DNA from 2 places in the Luteipulveratus mongoliensis genome. Region 2 is predicted to be linked to the other one. Evidence: predicted binding sites of a transcription regulator. Region 2 holds the regulator's gene; the other holds the start of a gene.
The links. The regulator Rex, encoded in region 2, represses fermentation and respiration genes when NADH is low (regulators of the CRP and FNR family bind a similar motif). The targets are predictions, from matches to a motif close to CTTGTGAANNNNTTCACAAG.

Region 1: a site for Rex is predicted at 6,039-6,058, ahead of VV02_RS19420 (Cg1360 family ATP-synthase-associated protein). Genes of this name have one in related genera too.

What each region holds. Positions count from the first base shown of each region.
Region 1 is NZ_CP011112.1:4,093,276-4,101,619, forward strand. Features, by position in the region: gene VV02_RS19385 (F0F1 ATP synthase subunit gamma) at 1-615, opposite strand, end outside; gene atpA (F0F1 ATP synthase subunit alpha) at 665-2,299, opposite strand; gene VV02_RS19395 (F0F1 ATP synthase subunit delta) at 2,412-3,224, opposite strand; gene VV02_RS19400 (F0F1 ATP synthase subunit B) at 3,224-3,826, opposite strand; gene atpE (ATP synthase F0 subunit C) at 3,886-4,101, opposite strand; gene atpB (F0F1 ATP synthase subunit A) at 4,224-5,042, opposite strand; gene VV02_RS19415 (hypothetical protein) at 5,173-5,445, opposite strand; gene VV02_RS19420 (Cg1360 family ATP-synthase-associated protein) at 5,479-5,958, opposite strand; gene VV02_RS19425 (glycosyltransferase family 4 protein) at 6,107-7,210, opposite strand; gene VV02_RS19430 (serine hydroxymethyltransferase) at 7,221-8,344, opposite strand, start outside.
Region 2 is NZ_CP011112.1:4,720,578-4,728,921, forward strand. Features, by position in the region: gene VV02_RS22455 (bifunctional uroporphyrinogen-III C-methyltransferase/uroporphyrinogen-III synthase) at 1-1,356, opposite strand, end outside; gene hemC (hydroxymethylbilane synthase) at 1,446-2,510, opposite strand; gene VV02_RS22465 (glutamyl-tRNA reductase) at 2,507-3,799, opposite strand; gene VV02_RS22470 (redox-sensing transcriptional repressor Rex) at 3,796-4,479, opposite strand; gene VV02_RS22475 (glutaredoxin family protein) at 4,661-4,915, opposite strand; gene VV02_RS22480 (lysophospholipid acyltransferase family protein) at 4,912-6,132, opposite strand; gene VV02_RS22485 (NAD-dependent epimerase/dehydratase family protein) at 6,129-7,130, opposite strand; gene VV02_RS26165 (30S ribosomal protein bS22) at 7,294-7,392, opposite strand; gene VV02_RS22490 (helix-turn-helix domain-containing protein) at 7,529-7,729, opposite strand; gene VV02_RS22495 (acetoin utilization protein AcuC) at 7,901-8,344, opposite strand, start outside.

The sequences.
Region 1 (8,344 bases), 630 kb from region 2:
GGCGTCGGCCTCACCCTCCACGACCTCCAGGGGCAGCAGGCGCAGGTCCTGCGGCTCCTGGGTCACCATCGAGACGAACTTGGTGTAGACGACGTGAACCTCATCGACACCACCCTCCTCGGAACCGCGGGTGAACTCATCGACCAGTCGCTGGCCGATCTCCCGCGCGGTCTCGAAGTCGGGCTTGTCCGAGAACCCGGTCCACTCCGCGGCGTACTCACGACGACGGAACTTGTAGTAGCTCACGGCCTTGCGACCAGCCAAGAAGGGCACGACTTCCTTGCCCTCGTTGGTGAGTCGCTCGATCAGCTCGCCGCTCTTCTTGATCGCATTGACCGAGTACGCCCCGGCCAGTCCGCGGTCGGACGTCACGATGAGCACCGCGGCGCGCTTGGGGTTCTCGCGCTCGGTGGTCAGCGGGTGAGCAGTGTCCGAGTGCGACGCCACGGCGGAGCAGGCCCGCGTGATGGCGATGGCGTACGGCGTGGACTCCTTCACGTACTGCCGTGCCTTCACCACGCGCGATGCTGCAATGAGCTCCATCGCCCGGGTGATCTTCTTCATCGACTGGACAGACTTGGTGCGCTGCCGGTAGACGCGCATCTGCGCTCCCATGCGGCCCTCCTTCTCGTCTTCTCGGCGTCAGCTCGTCAAGGGGTCAGGCTCAGGCCTGGTTCTTGACGATCTTGGCCTGGTCGATCTGGTCCTGGGCGATCTCGTCGTGCTGCTCCGAGCCCTCGCCACCGTGGTCACCGCTGGCCTGGAACTCCTTCTTGAAGGCGTCCATGGCGGTCTGCAGGCGTGCCTTGCCGTCGTCGTCGAGCTTGGTCGTCTCGCGCACGGCGTCGAGCAGGCCCTTGTCGTTGCGACGCAGGTAGTCCAGGAACTCCGCCTCGAAGCGCTGGATGTCCTCGACCTTGACGGAGTCCAGCTGGCCGGTCGTGCCGGACCACAGTGAAGCGACCTGCTCCTCCAGCGGGAACGGCGCGTTCTGTGCCTGCTTGAACAGCGACATCAGACGCCCGCCGCGGGCGAGCTGCTGACGGGACGCGGCGTCCAGGTCCGAGGCGAACATGGCGAACGCCTCCATCTCGCGGAACTGCGCCAGGTCGACCTTGATGGAACCGGTGACGGCCTTCATCGCCTTGGTCATCGCGGCGCCACCGACTCGGGAGACGGAGACACCGACGTCGACGGCCGGACGCTGGTTGGAGTTGAACAGGTCGGCCTGCAGGAAGATCTGGCCGTCCGTGATCGAGATGACGTTGGTCGGGATGTACGCAGAGACGTCACCGGCCTTCGTCTCGATGATCGGCAGACCCGTCATCGAGCCGGCGCCGAGCTCGTCGGAGAGCTTGGCGCAACGCTCGAGCAGACGCGAGTGCAGGTAGAAGACGTCACCCGGGTAGGCCTCGCGGCCCGGCGGGCGGCGCAGCAGCAGCGACATCGCGCGGTACGCCTCGGCCTGCTTGGACAGGTCGTCGAACACGATGAGGACGTGCTTGCCGTCGTACATCCAGTGCTGGCCGATGGCCGAGCCGGTGAACGGGGCGAGGTACTTGAAGCCGGCCGGGTCGCCCGCGGGGGCGTTGACGATGGTGGTGTACTCCAGCGCGCCCGCCTCCTCGAGGGTGCTGCGCACCTCGGCGACCGTGGAGTTCTTCTGGCCGATGGCGACGTAGATGCAGCGAACCTGCTTCTCCGGGTCGCCGGTCTCCCAGTTCTGCTTCTGGTTGATGATCGTGTCGGTGGCGATCGTGGTCTTGCCGGTCTTGCGGTCACCGATGATCAGCTGACGCTGGCCGCGGCCGATCGGCGTCATGGCGTCGATCGCCTTGATGCCGGTCATCAGCGGCTGGTGGACCGACTTACGGGACACCACGTTGGGCGCCTGGAGCTCCAGCTCGCGGCGGGCGTCGGCCTTGATCTCGCCGAGGCCGTCGATCGGGGTGCCGAGCGGGTCGACCACGCGACCGAGGTAGGCGTCGCCGACGGGGACCGAGAGGACCTCGCCCGTGCGCTTGACCTCCTGGCCCTCCTCGATACCGGAGAACTCACCGAGGACGACGACACCGATGTCGTGGACGTCGAGGTTGAGCGCGAGGCCCAGCGTGCCGTCCTCGAACTTCAGCAGCTCGTTGGTCATGACCGAGGGCAGGCCCTCGACGTGGGCGATGCCGTCAGCGGCATCGCTCACGCGACCGACCTCTTCACGGGAGGCCGCGCCAGGCTCGTAGGACTGGACATAACCGTCCAGGGCGTCGCGGATCTCATCCGGACGGATCGAGAGCTCCGTCATCATCTACTCCTTCGTGCCGGGTCGCCCATCGTGGTGCGTCCCGAAGTCTGTGTGTCGTGCGAGGTCTGCTGCAGTTGTGTCGTACGCCGGTCGGCGCCGTGTCGTGCGTGGCTCAGCTGGCCAACCCACGTCGTGCGTCATCGAGCCGTCGAGCGATCGTGCCGTCGATGACCTCGTCACCGATCTGTACGCGAAGGCCACCGACGACGTGCGGGTCGAGGACGACATTCACTTGAACGGGCTTGCCGTACATATCGTTCAGCGCCTGCTTGAGCCGCTGCACGTGCGTCGGGTCCAGCGGCACTGCCGCCGTCACCAGCGCCGTCAGCTGCTCGCGCCGCTGCGTAGCGACTGCCACATAGCCCTCGAGCGCCTTCTCGAACCGGCGACCCCGAGGGGCCTCCGCCGCGTGCGCCGCGAGCCGAACCGACTCGGGCGCCGCCTTGCCGTCCAGCAGTCGCGTGGTCAGCGTGGCCTTGTCGGCCCCGCTGCGCTGACGGTCGTTGTACGCGTCACGCAGGCCCGCGTCGCCGGCAACCGTGCGGCCGTAACGGAACAGGTCGTCCTCGACCTGGTCCAGCCGCCCCTGCTGCTCTGCCGACGCGACGATCGCCTCGGCACCGAGCAGGTCGAGCGCGTCAGCCAGGTCGCGCTCGCCCGACCAGCGCTGCGCGACCAGGGCGCGCAGCAGCTCGAGCGTCTCGTTGCCGACCTTGCCGCCGAAGAGACGCTCGACCAGGTCCTGCTTCGGAGCGGCCTCGCGCGACGGGTCGGCCAGCGCGCGTCGCAAGGACGCGCTGCCGTCCAGCGTCTGACCCGCGAAGAACAGCTCATCGCCGATCTGCGTCGAGTCAATGACGCTGGCCAGGATCTGGCCGAGCTCGTCGCGTCCCTTGGCCAGGGCCGACCGGGAGGCGCCCTGCATCAGGACTCCGTCCCGGCGGGGGTGGCGCCACCGGCCGGCGTGATCTTCTCCGGAGTGACGTCGCCGGCCTCGAGCTCGGCGAGGAAGCGCTCGACGATGCCACGCTGACGCGTCTCGTCCTCGAGCGACTCACCGACGATGCGGCCGGCGAGGTCAGTGGACAGCCGACCGACATCGCCGCGCAGCGAGACAGCAGCCTGCTGACGCTCGGCCTCGATCGACTTGTGAGCCGACTCGGTGATCCGAGTTGCCTCGGTACCAGCCTGCGTACGCATCTCCTCGATGATGGTCGCTCCCTGGGAACGAGCATCCTCGCGGATCTTGGCGGCCTCCGCGCGAGCATCGGCCAGCTGGGCCTCATACTGCGCCTTGGCAGCCTCGGCCTCCTTCTGAGCTTCCTCAGCCTGCGCCATGCCACCTTCGATGGCAGCAGTGCGCTCGGCGTAGGCCTGCTCGAGCTTGGGTACAACCTTCTTGGCCACGACCCAGAGGAGGAGCAAGAAGACGATGATCCCGAAGATCAGCTCCCCCAGGTGGGGAAGGATCGGGGCTCGGCCGGCTACCTTGTCCTCGCTCACGACCGCAGCAGCTGCGGTGGCGATGTTGTGCACGGGGTTCTCCTAGGTCCGCTGAACGTACGAGATGTGCAGACCGGCGCGCGTCAAACGCCCTTCTTGAAGACGAACGCCAGGACGAGGCCGAAGATGGCCAGCGCCTCGGCGAGGGCGAAGCCCAGGATGGCGATCGACTGCAGCATGCCGCGAGCCTCGGGCTGACGGGCCACGCCGTTGATGTAGGCGGCGAAGATGAGGCCAATGCCGATACCGGGGCCGATCGCAGACAGGCCGTAGCCGATGATCGCGATGTTGCCACCGATGTTGATGGTGCCTTCCACGACGGTCTCTCTTTCGTGTTTCTGGTGTCCCCGGGCGGTATGCCACCGGCCGGAAGTGTGATTGGTGTGCGTATGAAGTTGTTGGTCTCGAACGGCGACGGCCGTCAGTGGTGCTCGCTGAGCGAGTCGGCGATGTAGGTCGCCGCCAGCATGGTGAAGATGTACGCCTGCAGGAACTCGATCAGGATCTCGAAGACCGTCATCACGGCGGCCAGCAGGTAGGACGCGCCGCCGAAGATCTTCATGTGGAAGCCCGAGGCGTGGAACATCATGTACTCGCCGCCGAGGATGAACAGCAGGAGCAGCATGTGACCGGCGAACATGTTGCCGAAGAGTCGCAGTGCGAGCGTGACCGGCCGGGTGATGAAGTAGGTGATGATCTCCAGGAACAGGATCATCGGCTTGATCCAGCCCGGCAGACCTGCGGGGACGAGGTCCTTGAGGTAGCCGAGGACACCCTTCCGACGGAAGGCGATGACCTGGTAGATCACGTAGACCAGCAGCGCGAGGGCGATCGGGAATCCGACGCGACCCATCGTGGGGTACTGGAACGGCGGGATGACCCCGAAGAGGTTGTTCACCAGGATCGTGCAGAAGAGGGTGAACAGCAGCGGGACGTACTTCAGGAACTCCTTCGACCCGATGATGTCCTGCGCGATGCCGTTGCGGATGAAGTTGTAGCCCTGCTCGGTGACCCACTGGGCCTTACCGGGAACAACCGCCGCCTTGCGCGTGGAGAAGATGAGGAACGCCCCGACGATGACCGCCGAGATGGCGAACAGGAACATCGGCCGCGTGACCGAGAAGTCACCTGAGCCGAAGAACGGCTGGTAGAACTCCTCCGGTGTCGGGGCTTCGAAGCCATCTCCGCCATCGGATGAGGCGCTGAGACCGCTCAGGGCGGCCAGCACGGTGTAGCTCACGAGATCTCCTCGACCTGGTGCAGAACTTCGGACGTGGGGGTGGGCTGGGAGGTGGCAGATGAGATCCACCGGATGGCCCCAGGAGCCGGCGAGCGCCGCGGTGACGCGCGGTGCTCAGGTCCTGCAGAAGTCAGGACGTACCGTACCGGAACCAGATCAGGTACATGGACAGCGCCATACCGCCCAGGATGCCGAGCACCACAAGGAACTGAGTGCCCAGCCAGTGGTCGAGCAGCAGGCCGAGTCCGCCGTACAGAAACGGGCCGGAGATGAGGTAGGCCGTGACGCTCCACGCGACTGCCTCGGGAATGGGTCCCTCGGAGTGCCGACCCTGCTCCGGGCCGCGGTAGGGCTCCGGGTCGCGCGGGTCCGGCGACGGACTGCCGGGTGAAGAGGCGCTCATATGCGTGTCCTGACACGTGGGGCGTACGAACCATCATGACGTCTCCTCGGTGGAGTCGTCTGCGGAGGAAGGCTCGTCGTAGACCGGCTTGCGCATCCGCATGAAGGCGGCAATCTGCGCGACCTGCCAGACCAGCGCGATCGCCAGCACGGCGATACCGAACGCCGGCCCGTCGATCCAGCTCGCGTCGGACAGGAAGAGGATGACGATGCCGAGGAAGATGATCTGCCCAAGGTAGACGGCGAGCGCGCCCGCCATCACGGTCATCGGGTTGTCATCGACGATCTTGCCCATGATGAGCAGGCCGGCCGCGAAGAAGACGACCGCGAGCAGGGCGCCGAGCGCCGCGGAGCCGCCGCCCTTGCTGTCTCGGGCAATCCAGAGCGCGATGACGACGACCGGGAACGCAACCATCGAGGCGAGCACACCGGCCTGCAGCATGGCAGCGAACGGCTTGTCACCGACAGCGACGGCCTTGGTCGGCCTAGCCGCGTCTCGCGGGCGGGAGTCCATCGTCGGGCTTCCTTAATCTGCACAGATCGTGGGCGTCAACGGGCGCCTCGCGAAGAGGCAATCTGGCGTTCCTTCGAACGCTTGTGAAAACTATCACAAGCATCTGGCGTGCCGCCAATCGGGGTCACTCCCCCGGCTCCGCAACAGGTCAGGGCCGCAGTCGACGAGCCGGGCTCCAGCGAGGTACGCCCCACGTCAGCAACAGGGACGCGGCCAGAAGGCAGGCCACCAGCGTGGTCGCCCAGCTGGCCGGGAGGAACGCATAGCCGAGCACACCCGATGCCACGGAGACCGACCACAGGTACAGGATGAGCACCGCACGACGGTGCGTGTGCCCGATCTGCAACATCCGATGGTGCAGATGCTTGGAGTCGGGCTGGGAGAAGCGGCCGCGCCGGCGGATGATCGCCATCACCACGTCGAGCACCGGCAGCGCCAGGATCGCGACTGGCAAGGCGATCGGCAGCCACTGCGCGACAGTCGCCTGGCGGTTGTCGGCGGTCGCCGGGTCGAACTGACCCGTCAACGAGATCGTTGCCGCCGACAGCAGCAGTCCGAGCAGCAGCGCGCCTGAGTCGCCCATGAACAGTCGTGCCGGGTGGAAGTTGTGTGGGAGGAAGCCCACACAGCTGCCGACCAGCCCGGCCGTGATCAAGGTCGCGACCGAGAAGACGCTGGCGGTGCTCGCATCATTGCCGGTGTTCGGCATCGAGTAGGCCCAGATGAAGAAGGTGCCGCCAGCGATGGCCACAACTCCGGCCGCCAGCCCGTCGAGGCCGTCGGCGAAGTTCACCGCGTTGGTCGTGGCGATCACGATGAAGACGGTCAGCCCGATCATCACCGGCTGCGGCAGGACGGTCTGCCCGGCGATCGGCAAGGTGATCAGCTGGACGCCCGAGAACGCCATCACCCCGGCCGCGATGAGCTGCCCCGCGAACTTGGTCAGCGCATCCAGCTCTCGGAAGTCATCGATGGCCCCGAGAAGGCACATGAGCGTGGCGCCGGCCAGCACGCCGGCCAAGGGACGATGCGGCAGTGTCGACAGATACGGCAGCTGGATGGCGACCAGGATCGCCACGGTAAATCCGACCAGCATGGCGATCCCGCCGAGTCGCGGGATCGGCACGGAGTGGACGTCCCGGCCGCGCACGGGCGTGACCGCCCCGAAGCGGACAGCCACCCAGCGCGCCACCGGGGTGGCGACGAAGGTGAAGACGGCCGCGATGACCGCGACCAGGACGTACTCGCGCACTGGAGCTCAGTCAGCCTCGCGGGTACGCGGGGAAGCGGCCCACGAGATCCGTCACCTGCGCGCGGACCTCCTTGGCCACCGCGTGGTCCGGGTCGCCGTCGCCCTCGGTGATCGCCTTGTGGATCAGGTCGGCGATCTGCTTCATCTCCTCGACGCCCATCCCCTGCGTCGTCACCGACGGTGAGCCGACGCGGATGCCGGAGGCGATGTTGGGCTTCTGCGGGTCGAACGGGATGGCGTTCTTGTTCAGCACGATGCCGGCCGCGTCGGCACGCAGCTCGGCGTCCGCACCGGTGACGTTGATGCCCTGCAGGTCGTGCAGCGAGAGGTGGGTGTCGGTGCCGCCCGTCGTGGGGCGAATTCCCTTCTCCCCCAACGACGTTGCGAGCTGCTGCGCGTTGGCGATGACCTGCTTGGCATAGGTCGCATACTCCGGCGTCGCGCACTCCTTGAAGTTGACCGCCTTGGCCGCGATCGTGTGCATCTGCGGGCCGCCCTGCATCATCGGGAAGACCGCGCGGTCAAGTGCCTTCGCGTGCTCCTCCTTGCAGACCAGCGCGCCGGAGCGCGGGCCACGCAGCACCTTGTGCGTCGTGAACGAGACGACATCGGCGTACGGCACGGGCGAGGGGATGGCCTTGCCGGCCACCAGGCCGATGAAGTGGGCGGCGTCGACCCAGAAGATGGCGCCGACCTCGTCGGCGATCTTGCGGAAGCGCTCGAAGTCGATGAGACGCGGGATGGCCGAGCCGCCCGCGAGGATCACCTTGGGCTGGTGCTCCTTGGCGAGTGCCTCGACCTCGTCGTAGTCGATGTCCTCGGTCTCCTTGTCGACGCCGTAGTTGACGGCGTTGAACCACTTGCCGGAGAAGGACATCTTGGTGCCGTGGGTGAGGTGGCCACCGTGCGGCAGGGACATCGACAAGATGGTCTCGCCCGGCTTCATGAACGCGCCGTAGACCGCCTGGTTGGCGCTCGCGCCAGAGTGCGGCTGGACGTTGGCGTGGTCGGCCTCGAAGAGCGCCTTGCACCGGTCGATGGCGATCGTCTCGGCCTTGTCGACCTCGGAGCAGCCGCCGTAGTAGCGACGCCCGGGGTAGCCCTCGGCGTACTTGTTGGACAGCGTCGAGCCGA
Region 2 (8,344 bases):
CGGGCCGATGCAGGCCACCACGGTCGAGGCGTGCGGTTTGCCGGCGATGCCGACCAGGTTGCGCACCGTCGAGGAGGAGGTGAAGCAGACCGCGTCGAACTTGCCGGACTTGATGGCCTCACGCACCTCCGGCGCCGGCGGGGCCGCGCGTACGGTCCGGTAGGCGGTCACGTCGTCGACCTCCCAGCCCATCTCCTGCAGACCGGCGACCAGGGTGTCGGTCGCGATGTCGGCGCGCGGCAGGAAGACGCGGTTGATCGGGTCGACCAGCTCATCGAAGTCGGGCCAGTCCTCCAGCAGCCCGCGAGCGGACTGCTCACCGCTCGGCACCAGATCCGGCTCCAGGCCCCAGTCGCGCAGCGAGTCGGCCGTCACGCCGCCGACGGCAGCGATCTTCAGACCGGCGAACGCGCGGACGTCGAGGCCGTACTCGACGAACTTCTCGCGGACCGCACGCACCGCGTTGGCGGAGGTGAAGCCGATCCACTCGTAGCGGCCGGTGACCAGACCCTTGACCGCACGCTCCATCTGCTGCGGCGTGCGCGGCGGCTCGACGCTGATGGTCGGTACGACGTCGCTCGAGGCGCCGTAGGAACCCAGACGCCGGGTCATCGAGCCGGCCTGGTCCTTGGTGCGCGGGACGAGGATGTTCCAGCCGTAGAGCGGCTTGGTCTCCCACCAGGACAGCTGCTCGCGCAGCTCGACCGTGCTGCCCACGATGGCCAGCGTCGGGAACGGCACCGTCGCCTTGCGCAGCGTGGCGCTCGCCTCGGCGAGCGTGGTGGTGCGGGTCGACTGGCGGATGGTGGTGCCCTGCGCGGTCAGCGCGACGGGCGTCTCCGGGTGGCGGCCCGCGTCGAGCAGGTTGGCCAGCGCGGGTGCGAGCGTGTCGGGCGCACCAAGGATGACAACGGTGATGTCAGCGTCGACCGAGCGGCTCCAGTCGACCTTCGACTCGCGCGCCGGGATGACGTGCACGGCCCGGGACGAGGCGCTGGTCAGCGGCACACCGGCGTACGCGGGGACCGCGGCCACGGCGCTCACGCCGGGGACGATCTCGAAGGAGATCCCCGCCTTGTGGCAGGCCAGGGCCTCCTCGGCCAGACCGTTGAAGGTCGCCGGGTCACCGTCCATGAGGCGTACGACGAGGGCCTCGCCCGTGTCGTCGGCGGCGGCCTTGGCGGTACGGACGACGAGCTTCGCGCGCGAGGCGGTCGTCAGCGGCTGCCCGGTCTCGCCGTGGCCGGCGTCGACCACCTGGACGTCCTCACGGACGTGTCCGGCGAGGAACTCCTCGCGAGCCACCTGGTCGATGACGACGACATCGGCGGCCTGCAGCAGCTCGGCGGCGCGCATCGTCAGGAGACCCGGGTCGCCGGGGCCGGCGCCGACGAACGCGACACGCGCCGGAGCCTTGGACTTGGCTGCGGTCTTGATGCTGGTGCTCACTTCTCACGCTCCGTGGCCTTGTGACTATCTGTACTGAGGTCTGTGGTCGCCGTGCTGGGCGCATCGGGCGACGGGGGCTGGGCGGGTGCGGCCGGTAGTCGCTCCAGCGGGACGGCCACCTGGCCGTCCGGTTTTCGGATGGCATCGGCGGCGCCGTCCTCGAGCATGGTGCGGGCCAGCTGCCGGCCGATGTCTTCGGGCGCGCTGAGCGGACCGACCTGGGACCGGCGCAGCTCGAAGGAGCCGTCCGTCGTCCCGACGAAGCCGCGCAACGAGATGACGAGCGAGCCGTCCTCCTCCTCGGCGACCTCGGCCAAAGCACCGACGGGAGCCGAGCAGCCGGCCTCAAGGGCCTGGAGCAGGACGCGTTCGGCGGTGACTGCCGCGCGGGTCTCGGGGTCATCGATCGCGGCCAGGGCCTCGACCAGTGCAGTGTCGGTCTCCCGGCACTCGACCGCGAGCGCACCCTGTCCGGGGGCGGGCAGCATCTGCAGCGGGTCGAGTACCTCGGTCGCGTCGTCGAGCCTGCCGAGACGGGCCAGGCCAGCGCGCGCGAGCACGACGGCGTCGCACTCACCAGGCCGGACGAGACCGATGCGGGTGCCGACGTTGCCGCGGATCGCACGGACCTCAACGCCGAGCCCGAGGGCCGCGATCTGCGCTGCTCGTCGCGGTGAACCCGTGCCGATGATGCCGCCCTCGGGGATCTCGCCGAGCGTGAGGCCGTCGCGCGCGATCAGCACGTCACGGGGGTCCTCACGCTGCGGGATGGCGGCGATGACCAGGCCCGGCTCGGGAGCCACCGGAAGGTCCTTGAGCGAGTGCACCGCGATGTCGACCTCGCCGGACAGCAGGGCCTGTCGGATCGCGGCCGCGAAGACTCCGGTGCCACCGATGGTCGCCAGGGGCGCTCGGTTGGTGTCGCCCTCGGTGACGATCTCGACGAGCTCGACCTCGTGGCCGAGCGCGCGAAGGCGATCGGCCACCCACGTGGACTGAGTGGTCGCCAGCTCGCTGCGTCGGGTCCCGAGGCGCAGAGTCGTCGTGGTGGTCGTGGTCATGTCTGAAGACCCTTCGGCGCGGGCGGCGTCGACACGGTGGCCGTGTCGCGGGGGTCGAGGTCGAACAGCTCGCGCAGAGCCGTGGTGTAGTCCTGGCCCTCCCCAGCGAGCTGCTTCACCCGGACGGTCGGTGTGTGCAGCAGCTTTTCGACGACGCGGTGCACCGTGAGCTGCACCTGCGCCTGGTCGGCTTCGGTCAGACCGGGCACGCGCTGCTGCAGGCGGCTCAGCTCGGCGGCGACGACATCCGCGGCGCGCGAGCGCAGCAGGGCGACGGTCGGCGCGACGGATGCAGCCCGGCGAGCGATCAGGAAGTCGGCGACCTCACCGGTCACCAGGTCCTGGACCGCACGCACCTGGTCGACTGCCGAGCCCTCGACGGAGCTGCCGAGGTGGGCCAGCGACATCACCTCGACGGCGACTCGCTCGGCCACCTCGGGAGCGACGTCGCGTGGCAGGGCGAGATCGACGTACGCCTGCCGGTGCTGGACCTGCGGCCCTGGCAGGTGGTGTGCGTCGATGACATGCCCGACCGAGCCCGTGCAGGAGATGACGAGGTCCGCCTGGGCGATGGCTGCGGCGAGCGCGTCGAAGGGCAGGGCCTGCCCGCCGGTGGCGTCAGCAAGCCGGCGGGCGGTCTCGTAGGTCCGGTTGATGATGGTCAGCGAGGCCACGCCGGTCCGCGAAACCGTATGTGCCGCAAGGCTGCTCATCGCTCCGGCGCCGACGACGAGAACGCGCTGGCTGCTGAGCGGTCCGAGGTGGACCTCGGCCTGCTGGATGCCGCGCTCGACCAGGGACCGGCTCACGCTGTCGATGTCGGTCTCGGAGTGTGCGCGCTTGCCGACCCGCAGGGCCTGCTGCACGAGACCGTCGAGGACGGAGCCGATGCGGCCGGTCTCGCGGCCCGTCCGCAACGACTCGCGCAGCTGACCCAGGATCTGACTCTCGCCCACGGCCATCGAGTCCAGCCCGGCGGCGACTGAGAACAGGTGCGCGACGGCTCGGTCCTCGTAGTGGACGTAGAGGTGCTCGCGCAGCTGACGCAGCGGCAGCTCGGTGGCCTTGGCGAGGCTCTCGCCGATCTCGGTGACGGCACCGTGGAAGGTGTGTGCGTCCGCGTAGACCTCGACACGGTTGCAGGTATCGATCAGCAGCGCCTCGCCGACGTGCTCCCCGGCATCCAGGCTGGCCAGCAAGGTCTCCCGACGCTCCTGGTCGAGAGCGGCCTGCTCCAGGGTGTCGATCGAGGCAGTCTTGTGCGACAGCCCGATCACGATGACGCTCACGACGTCGCCTCCTGTAGTCCGCCGTCGATCGGGTCGGCGTCCTCCCGAGCGTGCTGCTCGTGGAAGGCGAGGATCTGCAGCTCTGTCGCCAGGTCGACCTTGCGGATCTCGACGCCCTCCGGGACGTTGAGCACGCAGGGTGCGAAGTTGAGGATCGAGTGGACGCCCATCGTCACGAGCCGGTCCGCCACGGCCTGCGCCGCGGTCGGCGGGGTCGCGATGACTCCGATCAGGCCCCCGGGGGGCTCAGCAGCGAGCTCGTCGAAGCTGATGACGGTGAGGCCGGCGATGGTCTGGCCGACGATGGCCGGGTCCTCATCGACCAGCCAGGTGACTCGGAAGCCACGGGTGGCGAAGCCGGAGTAAGCCGCGAGCGCGTGACCCAGGTTGCCCATCCCGATGATCGCGACGGACCAGTCGTGCTGCAGACCCAGCTCGCGGGCGATCTCCTCGCGCAGGCGTACGACGTCGTAACCGACACCGCGGACGCCATAGGAACCGAGGTAGGAGAGGTCCTTGCGCAGCTTGGCGGAGCGGACTCCCGCGGACTCGGCCAGCTCTTCGGACGAGACGGTGTCGACGCCCTTCGCGGCTAGTCCGGCGAGGGCTCGGAGGTACACCGGCAGCCGCGCCACTGTCGCACCGGGAATCCCCCGGCGTGCTGCTGGGGCGGCTGTCACGAGCGCCTTCGCTCCTCTCTTGCGGGCAGGCGTATATCAAACGCCAACACCAGAGGTTTTGGGACCCCCTCACCTTAAGCGCTTGTGAAGGCAGGCACAAAGTCGCGTAAGACCGCTCCACGTGCTAGTAGAGGCGTGTGCTAGGCGCAACGCCGCGGACGGCGCGATATTCCGTGCGTGGTCAGCGCAGCGCGCGGCGCAGCCGCTTCTCGTCCACGTGGAAGTAGTCGTGCTGGCGCCCGTCGACGAGCGTGACCGGGATCTGCTCGGCGTACTGCTGGCGCAGCTGGTCGTCGTCCAGGATCGATCGCTCGTCCCACGTCACGCCGAGATCGGCGCACACCCGCTCGATGACCGTGCGGGCGTCATCACACAGGTGACAGCCGGGTTTGCCGACCAACGTCACGGTGTGCGGCTTGGCGCGGCGACCGATCACCAAAAGACTGAGCGCCGCTGCAGCAGCAGGGAGTAGAGCGTCTGCTGGATCGTCTCGCGCACCTGATCGGTGAGGTCGAAGACGAGCATCGGGTCGTCAGCGGCCTCCGGGCCAAGACTCGCGGTGTCGACCGGCGCACCGAACTCGATGATCCACTTCGACGGCAGCGGAATGGCCCCCAGCGGGCCGAGCCACGGGAACGTCGCTGTGAGCGGGAAGTAGGGGAAGCCGAGCATGCGCGCGAGACTCTTGGCGTTGCCGATCATCGGGTAGATCTCCTCGGCGCCCACGATCGAGCACGGGATGATCGGTGCGCCGGTGTGCAGCGCGGCCGAGACGAACCCGCCCCGCCCGAAGCGCTGCAACCGGTAACGCTCGCTGAACGGCTTGCCGACGCCCTTGAACCCCTCCGGGAACACCGCAGTCAGCTGTCCGGTGCCGAGCAGCCGCTCGGCGTCCGCGTTGGCCGCCAGGGTCGTACCGGCCTTGCGCGCCAGCTCGCCCACGAGCGGCGACTGGAACACGAGGTCGGCGCCGAGCATCCGTACGTGCCGGTGCGCGGGGTGCTGGTCGTGCAGGGCGACCTGCAGCATGAGGCCGTCGACGGGCACCGTGCCGGAGTGATTGGCGACCACGAGTGCCGAACCGTCGGCCGGGACGTTCTCGATCCCGCGCACCTCGACGCGGAACCACCGCTTGTAGATCGGCCGCAGCAACGGCAGCCAGACCTCCTCGGTGAACTCGGGATCGAAGCCGAACTCGTCGATGTCGTAGTCGCCGGTGACGCGCCGCCGGAGGTAGGCGAGGGCCTGGGCGATCCGCGCCTCGAGGTCTTCGCCCTGCAGTCCCGCGGCCGACCCGGCCACCCGCAGCGCGCTCACCAACGTGGAGACGGCCGTCTCCAGACCTGGCAGGGGGTACGACGACCCACCGGTCGGCGTCGGCGTCGCCTGCGCGTCGCCCAGCTCGGGCAGGTCGGGCACCGCCCGCAGCGGACGCTCGGTCGCGTCGTCGGTCGTCGCCGCAGTCGTCCGCTTGCGCATGCTCGGGTGTGCGGCGGCCGCACGAATATCCTTGCGCGCCGGACGCTTTCGAGCTTTTGCGGCCGCCGCGATCTCGGCGGGCTGCGTGGTGATCGAGGCACTCTTGGGCGCGGAGGCGATCTTCTTGGCAGTGGTCTTCTTGGCAGCGCCCTTGCCGGGCTCCCCTTTGGTCACGATCCCCCTCCGATCATCGACGCGAGTACGGCACCCGGTGACGGGGGCCAGCTGTGGTGATCGCCGAACACCTCGACGATGGCCTCGCGAGTCGTGTGCTCCGGCTCGAACTTCAGCAGCTCGCGCATCCGCGTGGTGTCCATGCCGCGGCCGTAGCAGAGCCAGTCCATCTGCTGGGCGTCGAAGGTGCCGAGGCCGCCACGGCTGCTGGCGAGCGACACCGCGCCCGCAGCGAAGGGCAGCACCGGCACCATGGGCCGCTTGATCAGCCGGGCGGCCTGCTTGACCGTGACCACGCCCTCGCCGGCCACGTTGATGATGCCGCTTGCCTCGCCGGTGACCGCGGCCACCGTCGCCCGGACCGCATCGTCCAGGTGCAGCACCTGGACGCGGCCGTCGAATCCGAACGGCACCGGCAGGGCGCGCATGCTGAGGTAGTCGGTCAGCGGCGTCCGCAGACCCGCGCCCACGACGTTGGCCATCCGCAGCATGCAGACCGCGACGTCGGGGCGTCGACGTGCGAACCCGCGTACGTAGGTCTCCACCTCGACCGAGTCCTTGGCGAAACCGGTCGTCGGCACCTTGCGTGCCGTCATGTCCTCGGTAAACATCGCGGGGTCACGCGGCGAGGAGCCGTAGACCGAGCTGGAGGACTTGACCACGAGTCGGGTGAGGCTGTCGGCCTTCTGGCACGCAGCGAGCAGCTGCATGGTGCCGATGACGTTGATCTCCTTCTGGGAGGCCCGCCCGCCGGCCTGCCGGGGCGTCGTGATGACGCCGAGGTGGACGACCGTGTCGACCTGCTCCTGCCGGATGATCTTGCCGATGATCGGGTTGCGGATGTCCGCGCGGACGAACTGCGCCTCACCCAGATCGTGGCTGGGCGGCACCGCATCGACCGCGATCACTCGTTTGACCTGACCGCTGAGGCTGAGCTGCTGCGCGGTCCGGCCGCCGACGAGTCGGGACACACCGGTCACCAGAACAACGTCAGCCATGCGCCGATCTTAGGCGCCACGACTGGGCACTCGGGTGCCTCCGCAGATCCGGGACCAGCGCATGAGACGTGAGACCGATCACCTTCGGGCACGACGAAGGCCCCCGCCCGTCGTACGGGACCCGGGGGCCTTGACGTTGAACCGGTCAGGGACCGGTCAGCCGCTACTTCTTGTTGCGGCGCTGGTGACGCGTCTTGCGAAGCAACTTGCGGTGCTTCTTCTTCGCCATGCGCTTGCGGCGCTTCTTGATGACGGAACCCATAGGTCAACGTCCTTCGATGCTCGAGGAATGGTTTTACGTGCGATGGCGTCGCGCCAAGCACGCACAGCCAATCCGCCCCAGGGTATCCCCCGAGCCCGATCTGGCCCAATCCGGGAGCAGCGGACGTGAGGAGCGACTACGCGGTCTCGATGTAAGAGGTCCGCAGGTACTCGTGCACGGCCTGCTCGGGCACCCGGAAGGAGCGGCCGACGCGGACGGCAGGCAGCTCCCCGTTGTGGACGAGCCGGTAGACGGTCATCTTGGACACCCGCATCAGCGCGGCGACCTCGGCGACCGTCATGAACTGCACCTCACCGACCTGGCGGTCCTCAGTCATTGGGATCCACCCCGACCTCTCCACTGGTCCGATGCGACATGGACTGCCGTGACGGGTGTGACTACTGGGTCACAGGCAGCTCTTGAGGTAGCACGATAGAGCCGAAAGGCCCCTCCGCGATAGTCCTGACGGTGACTCGTCCAGTCGACACGCCGAAAACGCTCGACAAAATCAGTCGAGCCAGATGTCCAGTCCATGGAGGGGGAAGACCGCCTCACGGGTCGCCATCACGCTCTGGTCGACCCGGTCGTCCGGGTCGAAGCCGGTCTCCCAGGACCGGAACCAGACCATGCCGTCCTCGGCGACGCCGTCGCCCATCCGGGGCGGTCCGGGGCGGCCGACGAGCCGGGTCACGTGGTCGCGCCAGGCCGCAGGCACGGGCGTACGCAGGTCGATCGGACGGTGCGCGGCGATCGCGGTCAGGTGGGTCCAGGATCGCGGTACGACGTCGATGATCTCGTAGCCACCGCCACCCAGCGCGATCCACCGCCCGCCCGCGACCTCGTGCGCGAGGCGGTGCAGCAGGGCGTACGACGTCTGCTGGGCATCCACGGACAGCGCCAGGTGCGCGAGCGGGTCGGAGTAGTGGGAGTCGCAACCCTGCTGGGTCACCAT